2 regions of the Stenotrophomonas sp. DR822 genome follow, and region 2 is predicted to be linked to the other one. Evidence: riboswitches for the same ligand, from Rfam matches in the RefSeq annotation. Region 2 holds a riboswitch; the other holds the start of a gene.
What was found. A riboswitch is a leader RNA that binds a small molecule or an ion and turns the genes downstream of it on or off. The one in region 2 is predicted to bind glycine.

Region 1 (11,292 bases), 680 kb from region 2:
TGGGGGAAATGGCTGCGGCCAAGCCGACCAGCGGTGCGTTCTCGGTGTATGCGGCCGATGCCATGGGCGCCACCGCCGGTGCCACCGTGGGCTGGCTGTGGTGGGTGCAGCTGGTCATCGTGATCGCCGCCGAGGCGGTGGGTGCGGCCGGGTTGCTGGCCACGGTCTGGCCGGTGGTGCCGGTACCGATGGCGGCATTGGCCTTCATGCTGTTCTTCACCGCGATCAACCTGCTCGGGGTGAAGAACTTCGGCGAGTTCGAATTCTGGTTCGCCATCCTCAAAGTGGCGGCGATCCTGGCCTTCATCGCCGTGGGCGTGGCGCTGCTGATGGGCTGGCTGCCGCAGGTGGCCTCGCCAGGCCTGAGCAACTTCACCGAGCACGGTGGCTTCGCACCGAAGGGACTGGCCGGCATCGGCGCGGCGCTGCTGGTGGTGGTGTTCGCCTTCGGTGGCACCGAAATCGTGGCCGTCGCTGCGGCGGAGACCGAAGACCCCGAGCGCAGCATCGCCCGTGCCATCCGCACCGTGGCCTGGCGCATCCTGGTGTTCTACATCGGTTCGCTGAGCGTGATCATCGCCGTGGTGCCGTGGACCAGCGAAGCGCTGAAGTCGCCGTTTGCCGCTGTTCTTGATGTCGCCAATATTCCGGGCGCGGCCACCGCCATCACCCTGATCGCGGTGATCGCCCTGCTGTCAGCGCTCAATGCCAACCTCTACGGCGCCTCGCGCATGATGTATTCGCTGGCGCAACGCCGCGAAGCACCGGCCGTGCTGGGCTGGACCGATCCGCGCCAGGTGCCGGTGATCGCGGTGCTGGCCAGCGTCCTGTTCGGCTTTGCCGCCACCATCATGGAACTGCTGTTCCCGGACAAGGTGTTGCCGGTGCTGCTGAACATCGTCGGCTCCACCTGCCTGCTGGTGTGGACGTTGTCGCTGGTCTCGCAACTGGTGCTGCGCCGTCGCGCCGACCGCCTGGGCACGCGCCTGCCGTTCCGCATGGCGGGCTTCCCGTGGCTGACTGTCTGTGCGCTGGCGATCCTGGCGCTGATCTTCGGCCTGTTGCTGAGTGAAGCGCATACGCGCCTGCAGTTCCTGTCCATGGTGGCGCTGACGGCGACCATCGCGGCCAGCAGCGCCATCGCCCGGCGCATGCGCGAGGCGTGATGGGGCCGCCGGGCATGGCCCGGCGCTACCACGGGGGCTGCACATCCGCCGTGCCATCCTGATCGGGTGGGCCATCACCGGCCCGACGAACGGGAGCACCGCATGCTGCGCAGCCGTCCCTTCCTGATGTTCACCGGCCAGGCCGAAGCGGCGCTGGCCGTGTATGCCGAAGCCTTCGCCGAATTCCGCCTGCTGGCCCTGCAGCGCCACCCGGACGGGGCGGGCGCGGGCGTGCCCGGGCAGGTTCGCCAGGCCATTTTCCTGCTCGGCGGCACCCACTACCTGTGCTTTGACAGCCTGGATATGCACGACTTCACCTTCACGCCCTCGATCTCGCTGTTCGTCGAGTGTTCCGGCGCCGAATCATTCGAGCGTGCCGCGCGCGTGCTGGGTGACGGCGGGCACTGGCTGATGCCGGTGGGCGAGCAGGATTTCAGCAGCCGCTACGGCTGGGTGCAGGACCGCTTCGGCGTGTCGTGGCAGTTGAGCCTGGGGCAGATGCCCGACCCGTGACGCGTTCTGCCGCTGCGCTCGCCGGGCATGGCCCGGCGCTACCGGAAAACAAGAACGGCCCGCTTGCGCGGGCCGTTCTCATTTCCGATGCCGCGATGGCTTACGCCTCGACTTCATCATCCTTGTAGGCATCGACCGGGATGCAGGCACACATCACGTTCTTGTCGCCGTACACGTTGTCGACGCGGGCGACCGGCGGCCAGTACTTCTGCAGCTTCAGGCTCGGCAGCGGGAAGGCGGCCAGCTCGCGGGGGTAGGCGTGGGTCCACTCGCTGGCGGTCACGGCCGTGGCCGTGTGCGGGGCGTTCTTCAGCGGGTTGTCCTCGCGGTCCAGGCGGCCGTCTTCGATCGCGGTGATCTCTTCGCGGATCTGGATCATCGCGTCGATGAAGCGGTCCAGCTCGTGCAGCGATTCGCTTTCGGTCGGTTCGACCATCAGCGTGCCGGCCACCGGGAAGCTCAGGGTGGGGGCATGGAAGCCGAAGTCGATCAGGCGCTTGGCCACGTCTTCGGCACCGATGCCGCTGGCCTTCTCCAGCGGACGCACGTCCAGGATGCACTCGTGCGCGACCAGGCCGTTGCGACCGGTGTACAGGGTCTTGAAGTGCGGGGCCAGGCGCTTGGCGATGTAGTTGGCGTTGAGCTGGGCGACCTGGGTGGCCTTGCGCAGGCCCTCGGTGCCCATCATCGCGATGTACATCCAGCTGATCGGCAGGATCGAGGCGCTGCCGAAGCTGGCGGCGCTGACCATGCCGACCGGACCGTTGTCACCCAGCTTGCCCGGCAGGAACGGGGCAAGGTGCGACTTGACCGCACACGGGCCAACGCCCGGGCCGCCGCCGCCGTGCGGGATGCAGAAGGTCTTGTGCAGGTTCAGGTGCGAAACGTCCGAACCCCACTTGCCCGGCTTGGCCACGCCGACCAGGGCGTTCATGTTGGCGCCGTCGGTGTACACCTGGCCGCCATGCTTGTGGATGATCTCGCAGATCTCCACCACCTCTTCCTCGAACACGCCGTGCGTGGACGGGTAGGTCATCATGATCGCGGCCAGGCGGTCGCTGTACTTCTCGGCATTGAGGCGGATGTCTTCAACGTCGACGTTGCCGTTGGCATCGGTCTTGGTGACCACGACCTTCATGCCGCACATCTGCGCCGAGGCCGGGTTGGTGCCATGCGCCGAATCCGGAATCAGGCAGATGTCACGGTGATCTTCGCCACGCGAGCGGTGGTAGGCGCGGATCGCCAGCAGGCCGGCGTACTCGCCCTGCGCACCGGAGTTTGGCTGCAGGCTGACGGCGTCGTAGCCGGTGCACTCGACCAGCATCGCTTCCAGCGAATCGATCAGTTCCTTGTAGCCCAGCGCCTGCTCGGCCGGCACCAGCGGGTGGATCTGCGAGAACTCCGGCCAGGTCACCGGGATCATTTCGGCGGTGGCGTTGAGCTTCATGGTGCACGAGCCCAGCGGGATCATCGTGCGGTCCATCGCCAGGTCCTTGTCGGCCAGCGAACGCAGGTAGCGCAGCAGTTCGTGCTCGCTGTGGTGGGTGTTGAACACCGGGTGGGTCAGGAACGCGGACTGGCGCAGCAGGCCGGCCGGCAGCGCATCGGCGGTGCTGGCATCGAGCGCGTCCACATCAACGGTGGCACCGAACAGCGCGCCTACGGCGACGATGTCGGCGCGGGTGGCGGTCTCGTCCAGGCTGATGCCGACCGAACTGCTGTCGATCGCACGCAGGTTGTAGCCGGCGGCACGGGCCTTGGCATGGATCGCGTCGGCGTCGACACCGGTGACGTGCAGCGTGTCGAAGAAGTCGGCACCGACCTGCACACCGGCAGTGCGCAGCGCGCTGGCCAGGATGGCGGCCAGGCGATGGGTGCGGCGGGCGATGCGGGTCAGGCCTTCCGGGCCGTGGTAGACGGCGTACATCGAGGCCATCACCGCCAGCAGCACCTGTGCGGTGCAGATGTTGGAGGTGGCCTTCTCGCGGCGGATGTGCTGTTCGCGGGTCTGCAGGGTCAGGCGGTAGGCCGGGTTGCCCTGTGCGTCGATCGAGACGCCGATCAGGCGGCCCGGCATCGAACGCTTGTAGGCGTCACGGCAGGCCATGAACGCCGCATGCGGGCCACCGAAGCCGAACGGCACGCCGAAACGCTGGCTGTTGCCGACCACGATGTCCGCACCCCATTCGCCCGGGGCGGCCAGCAGGGTCAGTGCCAGCAGGTCGGTGGCCACAGCCACCAGGCCGCCGCGCGCGTGCACGGCATCGACCAGCGCCTTGTAGTCGCCCACCTGGCCGAAGGTGTCCGGGTACTGCAGCAGCAGGCCGAAGGCTTCCGCTTCCAGCGCTTCGGCCGGGGTGCCCACGCGCAGCACGATGCCCATGGGTTCGGCGCGGGTGCGCAGCAGTTCCAGCGTCTGCGGGTGCACGGCGTCGTGCACGAAGAAGGTGTCCGACTTCGACTTGGCCGAGCGCTTGGCCAGGGTCATCGCTTCAGCGGCGGCCGTGGCTTCGTCCAGCAGCGAGGCGTTGGCGATTTCCATGCCGGTCAGGTCGGCACACAGGGTCTGGAAGTTGATCAGCGCTTCCATGCGGCCCTGCGAGATTTCCGCCTGGTACGGGGTGTAGGCGGTGTACCAGGCCGGGTTTTCCAGGATGTTGCGCAGGATCACGTTCGGCGTGTGGGTGCCGTAGTAGCCCTGGCCGATGAAGCTGCGCAGCACGGTGTTCTTGTCGGCGATCGCGCGGATCTTCGCCAGCGCCTGCACTTCGGTGATCGACTCCGGCAGCGCCAGCGGTGCCGGCGACTTGATCTTGGCCGGCACGATGGCATCGGTCATCGCATCCAGCGAGGCGTGGCCGATGACGCCGAGCATCTGCGCGATCTCGGCATCGTTGGGGCCGATGTGGCGCTCGACGAACGCCGAATGGTGCTCGAGCTCACGCAGGGAAGGGGTGTTCTGGGACATGGCGAAGGATCCGTCAGGAAAGGGCACACGCACGGGCACAAGCCGCCGGTCGGCGGTCTGCGGGCGCCCCTCTGTCCTTTTGCCTGAGAGTTTAAAAGCGCGGAAAACCGCAGCTTCGTGCCCCTTCGGCGCCGGATCGAACCGGTCTCTCCAGAGTTCTGTTACGGGTGGTATCGGGCCTGAGCGATTACGGGCGTTGCGCCTTCGGCAGCGGTGACCTGCTTCTCCCACCGTGTTGCCCGCCGATTATAGCTCGTTGCCGGCGCCTGACGGTGGCCCGGGCTGGCCTCACGGGGCTGAATGGCCGATGGTCCGGGCGTGCGTTCTGTGCATCCTTGCATGGCATCGCGCGCATTCCCCACCTATGATGGTGGGATTCTCGTATTCATCTGGCGCCGTCCCTGCTGCAGGGGATCGGCGCCCGCCGTGCGTGTCATGCATGGCCCTGCCGGACGCTTGCCCGATGACCGCCGCCGTTGCTCCTTCCACCCGCCGCATGGCCCTGTTGCTCGCTGGCCTGGCCATGTTCGGTCCGTTCTCGATCGACACCATCTTTCCCGCGTTTCCGCAGCTGGCCCAGCGCCTGGCGGTGGACGAGGTGGCGGTGCAGCAGACCATCAGCGTCTACCTGCTGTTCTACGGCCTGATGAGCCTGGCCCATGGCCCGCTGTCCGATGCGTGGGGGCGCAAGCGGGTGATCCTCGGCGGCCTGGTGATCTTCGTCGGCGCCTCGGTGGGCTGTGCGTTGTCTACCGACCTGACCACGCTGCTGGCGTTCCGCGCACTGCAGGGCCTGTCCGCCGGCGTGGGCATGATCGTCGGCCGCGCGGTGATCCGCGATCTGTACCACGGCCACGACGCGCAGCGGCTGATGAGCCAGGTGTCGATGCTGTTCGGTATCGCCCCGGCCATCGCGCCGATCATCGGTGGCTGGATCCTGCTCAGCGGTGCCGGCTGGCCGCTGATCTTCTGGTTCCTGGTGGTGTTCGCGCTGGTGCTGCTGGCGGCCACCGCGCGCTTCCTGCCGGAAACCCATCCGGTGCAGGCGCGGATCGCCCTGTCGCCACGCACGTTGCTGCGCGATTACGTGCGCATCGGCTTCAACCCGCGGTTCCTGCGCCTGGCCCTGGCCGGCAGCATCGGGTTCGGCGGCATCTTCCTGTACATCTCCTCGGCGCCGGCCATCGTGATGCAGCACCTGCATCTGGGTGAAGGTGGCTTTGCGTGGTTGTTCATTCCCACCATCGGCGGCATGACCACCGGTTCGTTCCTGTCCGGGCGCATGGCCGGGCACAGCACACCGACCCGGCAGGTCGCGCTCGGTTTCAGCCTGTGTGCGGTCTCTGCCGTGCTGAACATCGGCTACGTCACCCTGGCGCCGCAGTTCGCGCTGCCGTGGGCGGTGATGCCGATCTTCCTTGGCGGCATGGGCATGGCGCTGATCTTCCCGATCCTGGCGCTGGCGGTGCTGGACATGTATCCGCTGCAGCGCGGCCTGGCGTCGTCGCTGCAGGCGTTCGTGCAGCTGATGATCAGCACCGTGGTGGCCGGCGTGGTATCGCCGCTGCTGCACAACAACCCGCTGCACCTGGCACTGGGACAGGCGGGCTTCTTCGCGGCCGGCTTCGTGTTCTGGTACTGGGAGCACCAGCGCGAGCGCGCATCAGAGGCAGCCAGCACGGCGCATTGAGCGTCGTGCAGGGGTAGGGCGCGTCATCACGCGCGGATCCGTTGCGGCGCTGCGGCCAGGGATTAGGCTGGGGTTTCCAGCGAGCCGGTTCGTGGGTGCACGACAGCCAGCCATTCCGATGTCGTCGCATGAGGTACCCGCATGGCTGCGCAGCAGACCTACCGGATGTTCGAGGTGGCGCTGAAGGAGCGCCGCGTTCTTTCTCCTTCCCTGGACCGCATGGTGTTCACCGGCGCCGACGTGGCGCACATGAAGACCGAAGGCCCGGACCAGCGTATCAAGGTGTTTTTCCCTTTGCCCGGCCAGGACGCGCCGGACGTGCCCAGCGGCGAAGACTGGTATGACCGTTACCGGGCACTGCCCGATGAGGCGCGGCCGCCGATGCGCACCTTTACTCTCCGCCAGCTGCGTGCCGGCGAGTGCGAGGTCGACGTCGACTTCGTGCTGCATGGCCAGACCGGACCGGCCTCGCGCTGGGCCACGCATGCACGGCCGGGCGACCGCGTGGTGCTGCTGGCCCCCGATGCCGACTGTGCGGACAGCAGCGAGGGCTGGGAATGGAAGCCGCCAGCCGGGGTAGGCCAGGTGCTGCTGGTGGCCGATGAGACCGCGTTGCCGGCGGTGGCCGGCATCCTCGAGGAACTGGCCGGGCTGGCCGATCCGCCGCGCACGCTGGCCCTGCTGGAGATCGCCCAGGCCGGTGATGCGGTGCCATTGAAGGCCCCGGCTACGGCCGAACTGGTGTGGTTGCCACGCGGGGAGCAGGCCCATGGGCAGCGGTTGCTGCAGGCGGTGCAGGCGCGGCTGGCGGCGGCCGCGACCGTCGCCGGGGCTGCCGAACTGGACGACATCGACGTTGATGCGCAGATCCTGTGGGAGCAAGCGGACGCCAGCGCGGACGGCGCGCTGTATGCCTGGGTAGCGGGCGAGGCCGGCGCGGTGATGGCGATCCGCCGGCATCTGCTGAAAGACTGCGGCCTGGATCGCCGCGCGATCACCTTCATGGGGTACTGGCGGCAGGGGCGGGTACTGGACTGAGCCGCTACCGCATCGGCGTGAACCGGCATGCAGGGGGTGTGGGTTATCCTTGCGCCCCCGCAATGCAAGCCCCACTGATGTCGACCTCTTCCAAATCCCGCCGCGACCAGCGCCGTCGCCAGGAACAGCAGGCTGCCAACAAGGCCGCCGCCACTGCCTCGCCCGTCGAGCCGCACGCCGAGCTGCGCGACACGCAGCGCACGCTGCTGGCCGGCATCGTCCGCCGCGACGGCGAATGGGTGCTGGGCATGGATGGCCGCATCGCCGGCCAGAGCGAAAGTGCGGCCCAGGTGCTGGCGCTGATCATGCAGGCCGGTGAGCTGCACGAACGGCAGGGCACGCCCGTGCGCTTGATTTACTCGGATGCGCTGCGCGATGCGGCGCAGGCCGAAGCCAACGAGAAGGGGCAGACCTTCGAGGAATTCAAGGCCGCACTGGCTGCGCAGCTGGCGGCGAAGAAGAGCAACTGATCCTCATTGCGGTAGCGCCGGGCCATGCCTGGTGGCTTTTCATTACGCCGCTGCGCTCGCCGGGCACGGCCCGGCGCTACCGAAAGGGAAAGGGCGGATCCTCGCGGATCCGCCCTTTTTTCATTTCGCTGCCGGTGCCGCGCTGGCCTGCCAACCGCACATCTGGCCTTCGTTCTGCTGCTTCAACCAGGCATTGACCGGGCTGAAGTACTCGATCATCGGGCCGGCATCGAGCTTGTCCGAGCCGGTCAGTTCCTTCAGCGTGGCCTGCCACGGCTGGCTGGCACCCTTGCTCAGCATCGCCCAGTATTTCTGGCCGGCTTCCTTGTTGCCGTAGAAGGTGCACTCGTGCAGCGGGCCCTTGAAGCCGGCGGCATCGCACAGGCCCTTGTAGAACTGGAACTGCAGGATGCGCGCCAGGAAGTAGCGGGTATACGGGGTGTTGCCCGGCACGTGGTACTTGGCACCCGGGTCGAAGAATTCCTCGCCACGGGCGCTGGCCGGGGCCACGCCCTGGTACTTGGCCTTCAGGTCCCACCATGCCTTGTTGTAGTTGTCCGGGGTGATCGAACCATCGAACACGCCCCAGCGCCAGCGGTCGATCATCAGGCCGAACGGCAGGAACGACACGCCCGACAGCGCCATGCGCATCTGGTTGTTGATGACCGCTTCGCGGCTCTCGGTCGGCGCGTCGACCAGCCCGATCGAGCTGAGGTACTTCGGCGTCATCGCCAGCACGATGGTGTCGCCGATCGCTTCATGGAAGCCATCGTTGGCGCCGCCCTGGAACAGCGGCGGCAGCGGGTTGTAGGCCAGGTCGTAATAGATGTGGCCCAGCTCGTGGTAGATGGTGGTGAAGTTCTCTTCGTTGGGCTTGATGCACATCTTGGTGCGCACATCGCCTTCCATGTTCATGTCCCACGCACTGGCGTGGCAGACCACGTCGCGGTCATCGGGCTTGATGAACTGGGTCTTGTCCCAGTACGACTGCGGCAACGACGGCATGCCCAGCGAGACGTAGAAATCCTGTGCACGCTCGGTCATCTGCTTGGCGGTGCGCAGTTCGGCCTCGCGTTGCGCCTTGTACTGCGCGGCTACGTTCGCATCCTTGCCGGCCTTGGCCAGCGCCGCGCTCAGGTTGGTCTGGTACTGCTTTTCCAGCGCCGCGGTGATGTCCAGGCTGCCGGCGCCCGGGTACGGTTCCAGCTGGTCCCACAGGTTGGACCAGTCCTGCTGCCACATGTTGCCCATCAGGTGCGCGGCGATCAGGCCGTTGCCCACCTCGGCCTTGTCCTTGCCATAGGTCTTGTCCAGCTTGCCGCGCGCGTAGCAGTGCAGCTGCTCGTACATCGGCTTGACCTGCTCCCACAGGCGATCGGTTTCCGGGCCGATCTGCTCCGGCGGCATGTCATAGCCACTGCGCCACATCTGCCCGGCATCGGTGAAGCCCATGCCCTTGGCACCTTCATTCACCAGGCCGACGAACTTCTGGTAATCACCGCGCATGCTCCTGGTGGTGCTGTGCCAGCCCTGCCAGGCATCGAGCTGCTGGTCATAGTCGCGGCTGCGCGCCAGCACCTGCTCCAGTTCGCCCAGCTGGCGGCAGGAGTTGGGATCGTTGGCGTCGGTGCAGTACTTGCCTGCGCCGTAGCTGCCTTCCATGCGGGTGGCGATCTGGGTCAGCTCGGCCAGCTTGGCCGGGTCGCGCGGCGCCGGCATCGACGACATCAGCTTCAGCAGATGGATCGCGCGCTTGCTGTCTTCGCTCATCGGCTTGCCATCGAACTTGCCGGCCTGCTCGATCCAGCTGTTGAGCTGGGTCAGCGAACGCTCGTTGGCCTTGGCCGCGATGCGCTCTGAATCGCTGTTGATGTAGGTGGAGGACAGCCACTGCGCCGAGGTCATCTCCGGGTAGGCCGCCTTGAATTCGGCATTGATGCGGGCCACGAACTGGTCAGCGGTTTCGCCGGCCGGTGCGCTGCTGCTGGCGGTCTCGGCGCCTGGGGTGGGTTCCTTCTTGCAGGCGGCCAGGGCCAGCGTGGCGGCGGCGATTGCCGAGGCCAGCAGGAGATGACGGTGTTTCACGGGCGGTCCTTGGGTGGTGAACGACCGCCGAAGGCTAGTGGGCAGGCGTTGCCACCGCAAGTGGCGGAAGTCGGCCGGGCGGCGCCCGGGGACCGCGACATCGCATGCGCGCTGTCGCTCCCACGCTTCGCTGCGCGAAACGTGGGCCCCACTTACCCGCTCCCAGACCCCCGCCGCTTCGCGGCCGCCCCCTGACTCAGGGGGCTTTGCCCCAGACGCAATTCGGTGATGGCAGTAGATCCACGCCATGCGTGGATGAGACCTGTCAGAAATCGAGACTCAAATTCGGATCCGACCCCGTGCCGACCAACGGTCGGCACCCACCAACAGCAGCGGAAATCTGTCGAAGGCGGGGTGGGTCCGGTGGCGGGAGTGTCCGCGGCATGGATGCCGCGGCCAAGCCCCCATGGACGGGTTTACGGCGTCTCCCGCCACCGGACCCACCCCGCCATCCCTCAGGAAAACCGCTTCTGCGTCTGCTTCGGCTGTTGCTGTTGCTTGCAGCAGGTGCAGGGCTGCTAGCCCTGCCGAACAACTCTAACTCTCGCAGTTGGCGAACAGGTCGCGATCGCGCTCGTACAGCGAGGTCTTCACCTGCATCAGCCCCAGCACCGACGGGAACAGGTTGTCGTGGTCGGTGTAGCTGGCCGAGCGCTTGCGCACGCACTGCAGGTCCAGTCCACGGCTGCTGGCGAAGCCCGGCGAGAACCACATCGTCATCGGCACCCGGGTCTGCTCGGCCGGTGCGATCGCGTACGGCACACCGTGCAGGTACAGGCCCTTTTCGCCCAGCGATTCACCGTGGTCGGACAGGTAGATCATCGCCGTGTCGTAGTCCTGCAGGCCCTGCAGCGTGCCGATGGTCTTGCTCAGGAAATGATCGGTGTACAGCACGGCGTTGTCGTAACTGTTGGTGATCTCTTCGCGCGAGCAGCGACCAATGTCCTGGGTGTCACAGGTCGGGGTGAAGCGGCGGAAGGCGGGCGGGTAGCGCTCGAAATAGGCCGGGCCATGGTTGCCCAGCTGGTGCAGCACCACCACCCGATCACCCGGGCGCGCACGCACCTGCGTCGCCAGGTCCTGCAGCAGGATCTCGTCCATGCAACGGCCATCGGCACACAGCCCCGGCGTGGTCGCGTCCGACAGCGACTGGAAGTCCAGGCCCTCGCATACGCCCTTGCAGCCGGACTGGTTGTCGCGCCACAGCGGCGCGATGCCCGCGCGGTTCAGTACATGCAGCAACGACTGGTGCGCACGGATCTTCTTCTCGTCGTACTCGTGGCGTCCCCAAGGCGAGAACAGGCAGGGCAGCGAAACCTCGGTGCTGGTACCGCAGGAGTGCATGTCCGGGAAATTGACCAC
Region 2 (11,292 bases):
GACCGTAGCCAGGCCCTGGGGCGGCGCCGCGTCATGCCCTGCGGCAACCCGGTCCGGGCTTGCGCCCTGCGGGATCGTGAATATAATATGGCGCCTAATCATCATGGATATGATGGATGCTTGAAGCAAAACACACGGCTCTCCTCCAGGAGGCTGGCCGTCGCGGCGATCCCCACCTGGCCCAGCTTCGTCTGTGCTTCCAGCTGCTTTCGCTGTCCACCGCCATCGACCGCGACTGCGCCGCACGGTTGGCGCCGCACGGCCTCAGCGAAGGCCGCTTCGTGGTGCTGTTCCTCCTGCACGGCGCTGGTGGCACCTTGCCACCGCATACGTTGGCCGAGCGTGCCGGCGTCACCCGCGCCACCATCAGCGGACTGCTTGATGGTCTGCAGCGTGACGGCCTGCTGCAGCGGCGCAGTGACGCCGAGGACGGCCGCCGTCTGCAGATCGTGCTGACCGCGCGCGGCAAGCGCCTGGCTGACGATCTGTTCGACCAGCACACCCAATGGATCGGTGGACTGTTCAACGGCCTTGATTCCGGTGAACAGGTGCAGTTGTCGCTGCTGCTGGAAAAAGTCTGGCGACACACCGACGCAGGCCAGGAAACAGGCACATGAGCGGCACCATCGGCACGGCACGCCTGCAGGCACTCAATGCGGGCAGCGTATCCAGCACGCACCTGGCCGAGTGCCTCGCAGTGGATTTCGCCGCACTGCTGCAGGCGGTGGCACCGACCTTGCCCCAGGCATCCACGCAGCGCATGCGCGCCGCTGCAGGCAAGGGAATCACCCAGCGCATGGCATTGGCCGCAGCGGTGCTGCGCGAGGCGGGGCAGGGGGACGTGCACTGCTGGCAGGCGCATCCCTCCGACACCGTGCGCGGATGGGCCTGTTATCTGATCGGCGGCGACGTGCGGACGGCATTGGCCGACAAGCTGCAGGCGATGCGTCCGCTGGCAGATGATCCGCACTTCGGTGTGCGGGAATGGGCATGGTTGGCCCTGCGTAGCGATATCGTCGCCGAGCCGCTGGAAGCGCTTGCCCTGCTGCACCCCTGGACGCAGCAGCGCTCGCCCCGTCTGCGCCGCTTTGCCTGTGAGGCGCTTCGCCCCCGCGGTGTATGGGCCACGCACGTTGTGTTGTTCAAGCAGCAACCCGAGCACGCGTTGCCCCTGCTGGAGGCGCTCGCTGACGATCCCGAGCGCTACGTGCAGGACTCGGTCGGCAACTGGCTGAACGACGCCGGCAAGAGCCAGCCTGGATGGGTGCGCGATGTGTGCACGCGGTGGCAGTCAACGCACGACAGCGCAGCCAATAGGTACATCCGCAAGCGCGCGCTGCGCTCGCTGTAGCGCCGTACCGTTCACCCACGTTTCCCGGTAGTGCCGGCCGCTGGCCGGCACTCCCACGACCCTCAAGGAAGACCACATGTCCCACCTCCTCATCGAGCTGTACGCGGCGACGCCGGCCTGGAAAGCGCTGTGCGCGGAACAGCGGAACGCCTTCTTCACCCGCATCGGCGCCGGCATGCAGCAATTGGATCCCGCACGCATCGCACCGTTGGCGATGGGCCGCGTGGCCAGCGACGTGTCATATGCCAGCACCGAGCAGTACTACGCGGTCTGGAGGTGCGGCAGCCGTGCAGATGCCGATGCCCTGGTGGCCGCCATCAGTGCCACTGGCTGGCATGACTACTTCGCCACCACCAATGCCGTGGGCGCGGTGGATGCGATGGCCCAGCACCTTGCGGATCTTGCAGCGCTGTAACGCGGCCTGCGGTGGCACATGCGCGTGTCATCCATTCCAGGTAAAGATGGCGCTCGGCCGCATCCATCCGCAGGGAAGTCGAGCATGCAGAGCAAGATCCAGGTGACGTTGTACGGAGCGCTGGGCAGCAGTCCAGCGCTGCAGGTACCCGGCCTGGAAGGGCCGGTGGTGGCCATCCAGGAAGCCACCCTGCGGCAGCTGGTGTCCGATCTGTATACGGCCAGGTCCATGCTCAACCCCGAACAGCTTGATGAGGCCAGGCAGGAACTGGACCGCGTGGTGGAGCGTTGGGTCGACATCCACGAGACGCTGCTGCTGGATGTGGAAGTGCATGGCAGCCGATAGTCCGCTGAACCGCGCCCGCAGTTGCGGATGAAACAGTTGGCACCCGCCAAAACCCTGTGTTATCAATAGATCCCATGAACGCAACCCACGCCAGCTTTTATTGGTATTACTTTCCGAAGCCCCCGGCGGAGGAAGGATTGCGCTCACCCTGAAGAAAGCTTCAGACGCATTCCCGAAAGCCGCCAGCGAACCTGGCGGCTTTTTTCATGTCGCCACGCTGCGGACCCCCACCTTCCGTAGAGACCCCTCACCATGCCCCCGCACACCGACGACCTGCGTATCCGCACCATCGAACCGCTGACACCGCCTGCCCAGCTGCTGGCGATGCTGCCCTGCGATGACGAAGCCTCCGACACCGTCAGCGCTTCGCGCGCCGCCCTGCACCAGATCCTGCACGGCCGCGACGACCGCCTGGCGGTGGTGGTCGGGCCGTGCTCGATCCACGACCCGAAAGCCGCCATCGAGTACGCACAGCGCCTGAAGCCGATGCGCGATGCGCTGGCCGGCGAGCTGGAAATCGTCATGCGCGTGTACTTCGAGAAGCCGCGCACCACGGTGGGCTGGAAGGGCCTGATCAACGATCCGGACCTGGACGGCAGCTTCAAGATCGACAAGGGCCTGCGCATCGCCCGTGGCCTGCTGCGCGACATCAACAAGCTCGGCCTGCCGGCCGGCGTCGAGTTCCTCGACGTGATCTCGCCGCAGTACATCGCCGACCTGGTGGCATGGGGCGCGATCGGTGCACGCACCACCGAAAGCCAGGTGCATCGCGAGCTTGCGTCGGGGCTGTCGTGCCCGGTCGGCTTCAAGAACGGCACGGACGGCAACGTCAAGATCGCCGCTGATGCCGTGGGCGCGGCCTCCAATCCGCATCACTTCCTGTCGGTCACCAAGCAGGGCGGCACCGCCATCGTCTCCACCACCGGCAACCCCGACTGCCATGTGATCCTGCGTGGTGGCAAGCAGCCGAACTACGATGCGGCCAGCGTGGCCGATGCCTGCCAGGCGCTGGCCAAGGCCAAGCTGCCGACGCGCCTGATGATCGATGCCAGCCACGCCAACAGCCTGAAGAACCACGAAAACCAGCCGAAGGTGATCGAAGACATCGCCACCCAGCTGGAAGACGGCGAGCAGCGCATCGTCGGTGTGATGGTCGAAAGCCACCTGGTCGGCGGTCGCCAGGAGCTGGTGGAAGGCCAGCCGCTGGTCTACGGCCAGAGCATCACCGATGGCTGCATTGATTGGGACACCACCGTGCAGGTGCTGGAGCGGCTTGCCGCTGCCGTGCGCGCCCGCCGTGAGGTGAAGGTGTCCGAAGCCGCTTGAGTGCGGCACGTGTGTGGATGGCGGCCAGCGCCTGCGGGGGTGCGGCCGCGATCAGGGCCGGTCGGAGTTGGAGACCGGCCCGTCTGCACCGGCGATGCGCCTGGCGCTGCGCACTCTTGCCAGCGCCAGGTACATCGCCGGGGTGGTGTGAAACCCGGCGAACGTCAGCGCTCAATGCACTTCGTCGTGGTACACGAACTTCGGCATTTCCCAGCGGTAGTGGATGGCCAGCAGACGCACGGCGAAACCACCGCCCAGGCAGCACAGGATCGCCGTGGCATCGGCCACGCCCCAGTGCAGCAACAGCAGATACACCGCACCGGTCAGCAGCGAGATGATCGCGTACAGCTCCTTCTGGAAGATCAACGGCACCTCGTTGCAGAGGATGTCGCGCAGCACGCCGCCGAACGCGCCGGTGAGCATGCCGGCGATCAGCACGATCGGCAGTGCATGGCCGGCCTCGCGCGCGATCGAGCAGCCGATCAGGGTGAAGGCGATCAGGCCCAGGCCATCGAGCACCAGGAAGGTACGGCGGAAGTGGTGCATCCAGCGCGCCACCCAGGTGGCGATCAGCGCCGCGCACACGGTGAAGCCGAGGTACTCGGGGTGTTTCACCCAGCCCAGCGGATAGTGGCCAAGCAGGATGTCGCGCAGCGAGCCGCCGCCGAGGGCGGTGACACAGGCGATCATGACCACGCCGAACAGGTCCATGCGGCGGCGGCCGGCAGACAGGGCACCGGTCATGGCTTCGGCGGAAATGGCGATCAGGTAGATGATGGACAGCAGCATGGGACAGGCTCCGGGCGCGGTGGGGCCGGCCATGCGCACATACCGCCACTGCCTGCGCAATGACGGGATGACGATGACCGGTGCCGCTCCCGCTGTCCTTTTGCCTGAGAGTTCAGCGGCGTGAGCCGCGTGCCCCTTCGGCGGATCGTCCCGGGCGTGCCCGGTGACCTCTCTCCAGCTCGGCGAGTCGAATGCATGGTTGGTGGGATTCCAGCCCACCGGCCTGAGCGATCATGGGAGCCTGCGCCTTCGGCGGGCGCCAGCGCGGCGCCTCTCTCCTGCATTCGGGCGGCAGTATATCCGCTGCAGTGCAGCACGGCATAATCCGGCCATGGTTTCGCCTTCCCGCCCGTGGTTCCTGTACCTGCTCGAATGCCGCGACGGCAGCTATTACGCCGGCATCAGCACCGACGTGCCGGCCCGCTTTGCTGCCCACCAGGCCGGCAAGGGGGCCCGCTACACCCGGTCGCGGCCGCCACTGCGGGTCCTGGCGGTGCGTGAGTACCCAGACCGGGCAGCGGCCTCACGTGCCGAATGGGAGCTCAAGCGGCAGCCGCGCGAACGCAAGCTGGCCTGGCTGTTGCAGTAGATCCACGGCATGCGTAGATCGGGCGCATCCGGCCATGCCATGATCGCCCAGCCCTCAGCGCTGGAGACCCGGATGTCCACGCTTGCCCTGTTGTTCGCTGTCGCTGCGGCGACAAGCCCTGTCGCCGACGCCGCCACGATCGCAGCCATCGAAGCCACCTGCCACGACTACGTGGATGGCCAGCTGGAGGCCGACCCGCAGCGCGTCGCCCGTTCCCTGCATCCGGACCTGGCCAAACGTGCGGTGCTCGGTGATACACCGGACGAGCGCCTGGGCCTGCGCCGGATGTCGAAGGAAGAGCTGGTTGCGTTGACCAAGCAGGGCGCGTTGAAGACCCCGAAGGATCAATGGGATCGCCGCTGCACGGTGTTGGACGTGACCGGCAACGTCGCATCGGTGCGGCTGGAAACCCCGTGGTTCGTCGACTACTTCCACATGGGCCGCTTCGAGCAGCGCTGGGTCATCGTCAACGCGCTGTGGTACCCGAAGCCGAAGTAGAGCCACGCCATGCGTGGCTGCGCTCCATGCAACCTGCACAGAAATTCATCCACGCATGGTGTGGACCCTACCGCTTCGGCCGCCGGTCTTCGCGGTCATCGCCGAAGATGATCCGCGCGCTGCGCTGGTAGCTCCAGTACGCCACCGCCCAGTTCAACAGCACCACGACGCGGTTGCGGAACCCGATCAGGAAGAACACGTGCGCGGCCAGCCAGAACCACCAGGCCAGCACGCCGGACAGCTGCAACTTGCCCAGGTGCACGATCGCGGCCATGCGGCCGATGGTGGCCAGGTTGCCGAAGTCGGCGTACTTGAACGGCCCGGGTGCTGCCTTGCCATGCAGGCGCGCGCGGATCACGTCCGCCACGTACTTGCCCATCTGCTTGGCGGCAGGCGCAACGCCCGGTACCGGTTTGCCGTTGGCCTGGTTCAGCGCAGCAAGGTCGCCGGCCACGAACAGTTCCGGATGACCAGGCAGGGTCAGGTCGGGCTGCACCTGCACGCGACCGGCGCGGTCCAGCGGCACGTCCAGGGTGCGCGCCAACGGTGAGGCGGCCACGCCGGCGGCCCAGACCACGGTACGCGCGGGCACGAACTGGTCGCCCAGCTTGAAGCCCTGTCCATCAATGTGGCTCACCGGCGTGCCGGTCATCACTTCCACGCCCAGTTTTTCCAGCTGCCGGCGTGCCTTCAGCGAAAGCACTTCGGGGAAGGTGGACAACACGCGCGGACCGGCCTCGACCAGCCGTACCTTGGCGCTGGCCGGATCGATGTGGCGGAATTCATTGCGCAGCGTATGCCGGGCGATTTCCGCGAGGGTGCCGGCCAGCTCGACGCCGGTCGGCCCACCGCCCACCACGGCAAAGCTCAGCCATGCCGCCTTCTTTTCCGGGTCCGGTTCGGCTTCGGCGCGTTCGAACGCCAGCAGCAGTTTGCGCCGCAGGGCGATGGCATCGTCGAGCGTCTTCAGGCCGGGTGCATCGTCGGCCCATTCGTCGTGACCGAAGTAGGCGTGGGTGGCACCGGTGGCCAGCAGCAGGCTGTCGTAGTCCAGCGTGCTGCCATCGGCCATGCGTATCTGGCGGGCCTGCTTGTCGATGGCCACCACTTCACCCAGCCGCACCTCCACGTTGCGCTGGTGGCCGAGGATGTGGCGCAGCGGTGCGGCGATATCCGGAGCGGACAGCCCGGCGGTGGCCACCTGGTAAAGCAGCGGCTGGAACAGGTGGTGGTTGCGACGGTCGACCAGGGTGATGCGTATGCGTTCGCGGGCCAGCGCACGGGTGGCCCACAGGCCGGCGAAACCGCCGCCGACTACGACCAGGTGGGGGACGCGATCACGACTCATCGACTCACTCCAGGGGGGCATGGGGGAAGTGCCTGGCATCTTCGCACGGCCGCTCCTTGTCACGTCAGCGTGCATCGGGATCGGCGATACTCGGGTTCAGGCAACTGCCCGTGAGGAGTTCATGAGCGAACCGGAAAAGCGCATCGCCCTGTTGATCGACGCCGACAATGCACCGGCCTCGAAGATCGACGAAGTCCTGGCCGAGGTCGCGCGCTACGGTGTGGCCAACGTCCGCCGTGCCTACGGCAACTGGAAGAGCCCACGACTGAAGGGCTGGGAGGCGGTGCTGCACGAGTACGCGATCCGCCCGATCCAGCAGTTCGCCTACAGCAAGGGCAAGAACGCGTCGGACATGGCGATGGTGATCGACGCGATGGATCTGCTGTATGCGCGCAACCTGGATGGCTTCGCAATCGTGTCCAGCGATGCCGACTTCACTCCGATGGTGATGCGCCTGCTGACCGATGGCGTGAAGGTGTATGGCTTCGGCGAAAAGAAAACGCCCGAACCCTTCGTCAACGCGTGCTCGAAGTTCACCTACCTCGAAGCGTTGGGCCAGACCCACGCCAGCGTGCAGGATGTGGAGCAGGCAGCGAACGAACAATCATCGAACGGACAGGCGCCCAGCGAGCAGGCCACCAGCGATGATGCGCGCCCACGCAAGAGCGGGGCGGAAATGCGCAGCGACACGCGTCTGGTGAAGATGCTGCGCCGTGCGGTGTCCTCGGCAGAAGGCGAGGATGGCTGGTCACACCTGGGTCCGGTCGGCAGCCAGATCGGCAACCAGGCCTCGTTCGATCCGCGCAACTACGGTTACGGCAAACTCAGCGATCTGCTGGCGGCGATCGGTTTGTTCGAACTGAAGAAGGACGGTAAGTCCTCCTACGTACGCGCGCTGCCGAAGAAGAACCGGTAGCGCCGGGCGTTGCCCAGCGTGTGCCGGTCGCGCAGCACTGCAGAAGACATGGTGTGGCTACAGCGTACGTGCGCTGGAGCCGGCATAGCCTTCCGCAAATCCGTTGGCGAAGTCTTCAACGCCATTGAAGGCCAGCAGCAGCACGCCGGCGCACAGCAGCATGTTGCGGTTCGAGCGCCGGTACCCGAGCACCAGCATCACCAGTCCTGCTGCCAGAAGCGTGTAGTTCACTGCATCCCATGCGGTCATGTCGTCTCTCCCTGTGGATGGGCGTATCGTAGCGGCTCCGCGCCATCGCGGCGCACTGCTGCACGCAAGGAAACCCGCATGTTGAAGATCTGGGGCCGCCGCAATTCCAGCAACGTCCGCAAGGTGCTGTGGTGCGCCGAGGAAATCGGCCTGCCGTACGAGTCCATCGAAGTGGGTGGCAGCCACGGTGGCACGCAGTCGCCGGAGTACGTGGCGATGAACCCGAACGGCCTGGTGCCGGTGATCGAAGACCACGGCCTGCCGCTGTGGGAGTCGAACACCATCGTGCGCTACCTCAGTGCGCGCTATTCGCTGGGCACGCTGTATGCCGAAGATCCGATGGAGCGCGCCCAGGCCGAAAAGTGGATGGACTGGAGCACCTCGCGGATGGCGCCGCTGTACTCCGAACTGATCTGGGGCATCATGCGCACCGCACCGGCCGACCGCGATGAGGCGCGCATCAATGCAGCGATCGTGCGCGCCGGTGATTTCCTGGCGCTGCCCAACGCAACTCTGGCCAGGCAGCCGTGGCTGTCGGGCGAGACGTTCGCCATGGGTGACATCGCGCTGGGCTCGTTGATCTACGCCTGGTTCGAACTGCCGATCCAGCGCCCGGACCTGCCGCACCTGGCCGAGTGGTATGCGCGTCTGCGCGAACGCCCGGCGTACCAGCGCGGCGTGATGTCACCGATGACGTAAGCGAAGGGGCGACGTTCGGGGTCAGAACCCTTTTCTGCGGAAAGGGATCCGACCCCAGCGCATTGCCCTCAGTACAGATCCGTCGGATCCACATCCAGCGACCAGCGCACCTTGCGTGCCTCCGGCAGCGCGTACAACTGCGGCACCAGCTGTGCCAGTACCCCGTGCAGCGGCGGCCGCTGTGCCGCCGACAGCAGCAGCTGCGTGCGCTGATAACCGGCACGGCGTGGCATCGGCGCCGGCATCGGCCCGTAGGCCTCCACCATGTCCTGTTCACCCAGCAGTTTCCGCGCAGCGAGCAGGAACGCATTGGCATGCTCGACCTGTTGTGCTTCGGCACGCATCAATGCCAGGTGCGCGAAGGGCGGGAACCCGGCTGCCTGGCGCTGGTTGAGTTCGGCCTGCGCGAACGGGTGGTAGCCACCGTTGACCAGCGTCTCCAGCAGCGGATGGCCCGGATGATGGGTCTGCAGCCACACTTCACCCGGATCGCGCGCGCGACCGGCGCGGCCGGCTACCTGGATCAGCTGCTGCGCCAGTTTTTCGCTGGCGCGGAAATCGGCCGAGAACAGCCCTTCGTCGATGCCCACCACCACCACCAGCGTCAGCTTGGGCAGGTCGTGGCCCTTGGCCAGGATCTGCGTGCCGACCAGGATGCCGGGCGCGTCGCCGAGCTTGGCCAGCTGCTGCTCCAGCGCATCACGACGGGCGGTGGTGCCACGGTCGATGCGCACCACCGGGAAATCGGCGAAGGCACTGACCAGGTGTTCTTCCAGCCGCTCGGTGCCGATGCCCTGTGGCTGCAGGGCCAGGCTGCCACAGGCGGGGCAGGCCAGTGGTGCCGGCTGCCGCGCACCGCAGTGATGGCATTGCAGGCGACGGCCACCGCCATGCACGGTCATCGGTGCATCGCAGCGGTTGCAGGGTGCGGTCCAGCCGCAGTCGTGGCACAGCAGCACCGGCGCATAGCCGCGTCGGTTCTTGAACACCAGCACCTGCTGGCCACGCTGCAGGTGTTCGCCGATGCCGGCCAGTACGTCGGCGGAAAGGCCATCGCGCAGCGGACGCTTGCGGACGTCGAGGATGCGCACGCGCGGCGGTCGGGCATCACCGGCGCGCTGTTTCAGGCGCAGGTGCGCATAGCGGCCGGCATAGGCGTTGTGCAGGGTTTCCAATGACGGCGTCGCGCTGCCCAGCAGCACCGGAATGCCCTGCGCCTTGGCCCGCACCAGCGCGAAATCACGTGCGTGGTAGCGGATGCCGTCCTGCTGCTTGTAGCTGCCGTCGTGCTCTTCGTCCACGATGAGCAGGCCGGGCTGCGGCAGCGGAATGAACACCGCCGAGCGCGTGCCCACGATCACCCGTGCTTCCCCGCGCGAGGCCGCGGCCCACACGCGCGCACGCTCGTTGTCGGTCAGCCCCGAGTGCAACGCATGCACGGCGATGCCGAGACGGCCGCGGAAGCGCGCCAGGGTCTGCGGGGTCAGGCCGATCTCGGGCACCAGCACCAGGGCCTGCCTGCCCTGCGCCAGGCAATGGATGATGGCCTGCAGGTAGACCTCGGTCTTGCCGCTGCCGGTCACCCCGTCCAGCAGGAATGCCTGGAAGCTCTCGGCGGCGGTGATTGCGGCCACCGCTTCGGCCTGCTCCGCATTGAGGGTGGGGCCGGGCAGGGGCTGGGCGTGCTGCGGCGCCACGCTCAGGGCGATGCGCTCGGCCAGGTCGCGCTTGCCCAGGCTGCGTGCGGCCACCCGCCAGTCCTGCATGCGTGCGGACAGGACATCTTCGTCCACCACCGCTTCGGCCAGCAGCTCGGCCAATTGCCGCGGTCGGCTGCCGGCGCGCAGCTTCTCGCGCTGTGCGTGGCCTTCGGCTGTCAGCTGCCAGCCCCAGTGATGGGTGTCGGGCAGCGGTTCGCCATGCCGCAGCGGGCCGGGCAGGGCGGTGCTCAGTACGTCGCCCAAGGGGGCGTGGGTATAGCGGGCCAGCCACTGCAGGCTCTGCCACAACTCGCCCTGCAGCAGCGGTGTGGTGTCACACCAGGCCAGTGCCTGGCGCAGGCCCTGGCTGTCCTCTACCTGCCCATGCCCTGCCACCACGCCGATCAGTTCGCGGTTGCCGAACGGAACCTTCAGCCGGCAGCCGACCGCTACCGTCGGGCCTTCGCCCTGCGGTGGCAGGTAGTCGAACAGGCGCGGCAGGGGCACGGGCAGGGCGACCTGCAGGGTCGGGACAGGGCCGGATTCAGGGGCGAGCATCGGGCCAGTGTAACGGCCCATGCGAGGGGGCATGGCAGTGGCAGATGCGACTGCCATGCCCTCCGGCGAATCATAAATGTCACCTAAATATCGGTGTCTATTGGAGATTCAGTCTTATCCACATCTTCTGTGGATAAGTCTGTGCGTTAGCGGCTCATGCCGCCGTATGAGGCCGATGGCGACGGCCTCACGCTTCGGTTGGTCAAAAAATAGCCACACTTTAAATTCAATATAAATCAACAACTTAAGTGTGAAACATTGCTGAAACAGGGTGAATTCAGCCATTCCCGCAGGAATCGCCCGGTTCCCGCGTGGTGCTGTGCACAACCTGCAGCAGAAAGCGTCTGCAATCGCAAGTCCTGCCGGGCAGCGATGGGCTGCCGCTATCATGCCGCCAGACCTTTGGAGTGACCGATGACGGCTGTGCCCGCCCCTGTTTCCTCGACCGCGGCCGGCGCGCTGTCGGCATTTCTGCGTGGCGTCGAACGCCGTGCCCTGGTCGTGGCCGA

Region 1: linked by a shared signal. The riboswitch ahead of gcvP (aminomethyl-transferring glycine dehydrogenase) and the one ahead of K5K93_RS14895 (trimeric intracellular cation channel family protein) in region 2 are both predicted to bind glycine.

Annotation. Positions count from the first base shown of each region.
Region 1 is NZ_CP081826.1:3,929,713-3,941,004, forward strand. Features, by position in the region: gene K5K93_RS17785 (amino acid permease) at 1-1,166, shown strand, start outside; gene K5K93_RS17790 (VOC family protein) at 1,269-1,679, shown strand; gene gcvP (aminomethyl-transferring glycine dehydrogenase) at 1,780-4,647, opposite strand; glycine riboswitch at 4,709-4,811, opposite strand; gene K5K93_RS17800 (multidrug effflux MFS transporter) at 5,111-6,337, shown strand; gene K5K93_RS17805 (siderophore-interacting protein) at 6,479-7,375, shown strand; gene K5K93_RS17810 (hypothetical protein) at 7,453-7,845, shown strand; gene K5K93_RS17815 (M2 family metallopeptidase) at 7,966-9,930, opposite strand; gene K5K93_RS17820 (phosphoethanolamine--lipid A transferase) at 10,468-11,292, opposite strand, start outside.
Region 2 is NZ_CP081826.1:3,246,768-3,258,059, forward strand. Features, by position in the region: gene K5K93_RS14870 (MarR family transcriptional regulator) at 117-617, shown strand; gene K5K93_RS14875 (DNA alkylation repair protein) at 614-1,351, shown strand; gene K5K93_RS14880 (DUF6616 family protein) at 1,428-1,766, shown strand; gene K5K93_RS14885 (hypothetical protein) at 1,851-2,111, shown strand; gene K5K93_RS14890 (3-deoxy-7-phosphoheptulonate synthase) at 2,364-3,437, shown strand; gene K5K93_RS14895 (trimeric intracellular cation channel family protein) at 3,609-4,226, opposite strand; glycine riboswitch at 4,311-4,414, opposite strand; glycine riboswitch at 4,428-4,517, opposite strand; gene K5K93_RS14900 (GIY-YIG nuclease family protein) at 4,558-4,815, shown strand; gene K5K93_RS14905 (nuclear transport factor 2 family protein) at 4,888-5,313, shown strand; gene K5K93_RS14910 (NAD(P)/FAD-dependent oxidoreductase) at 5,381-6,661, opposite strand; gene K5K93_RS14915 (NYN domain-containing protein) at 6,783-7,577, shown strand; gene K5K93_RS14920 (hypothetical protein) at 7,635-7,826, opposite strand; gene K5K93_RS14925 (glutathione S-transferase) at 7,905-8,525, shown strand; gene K5K93_RS14930 (primosomal protein N') at 8,594-10,804, opposite strand; gene K5K93_RS14935 (hypothetical protein) at 11,198-11,292, shown strand, end outside.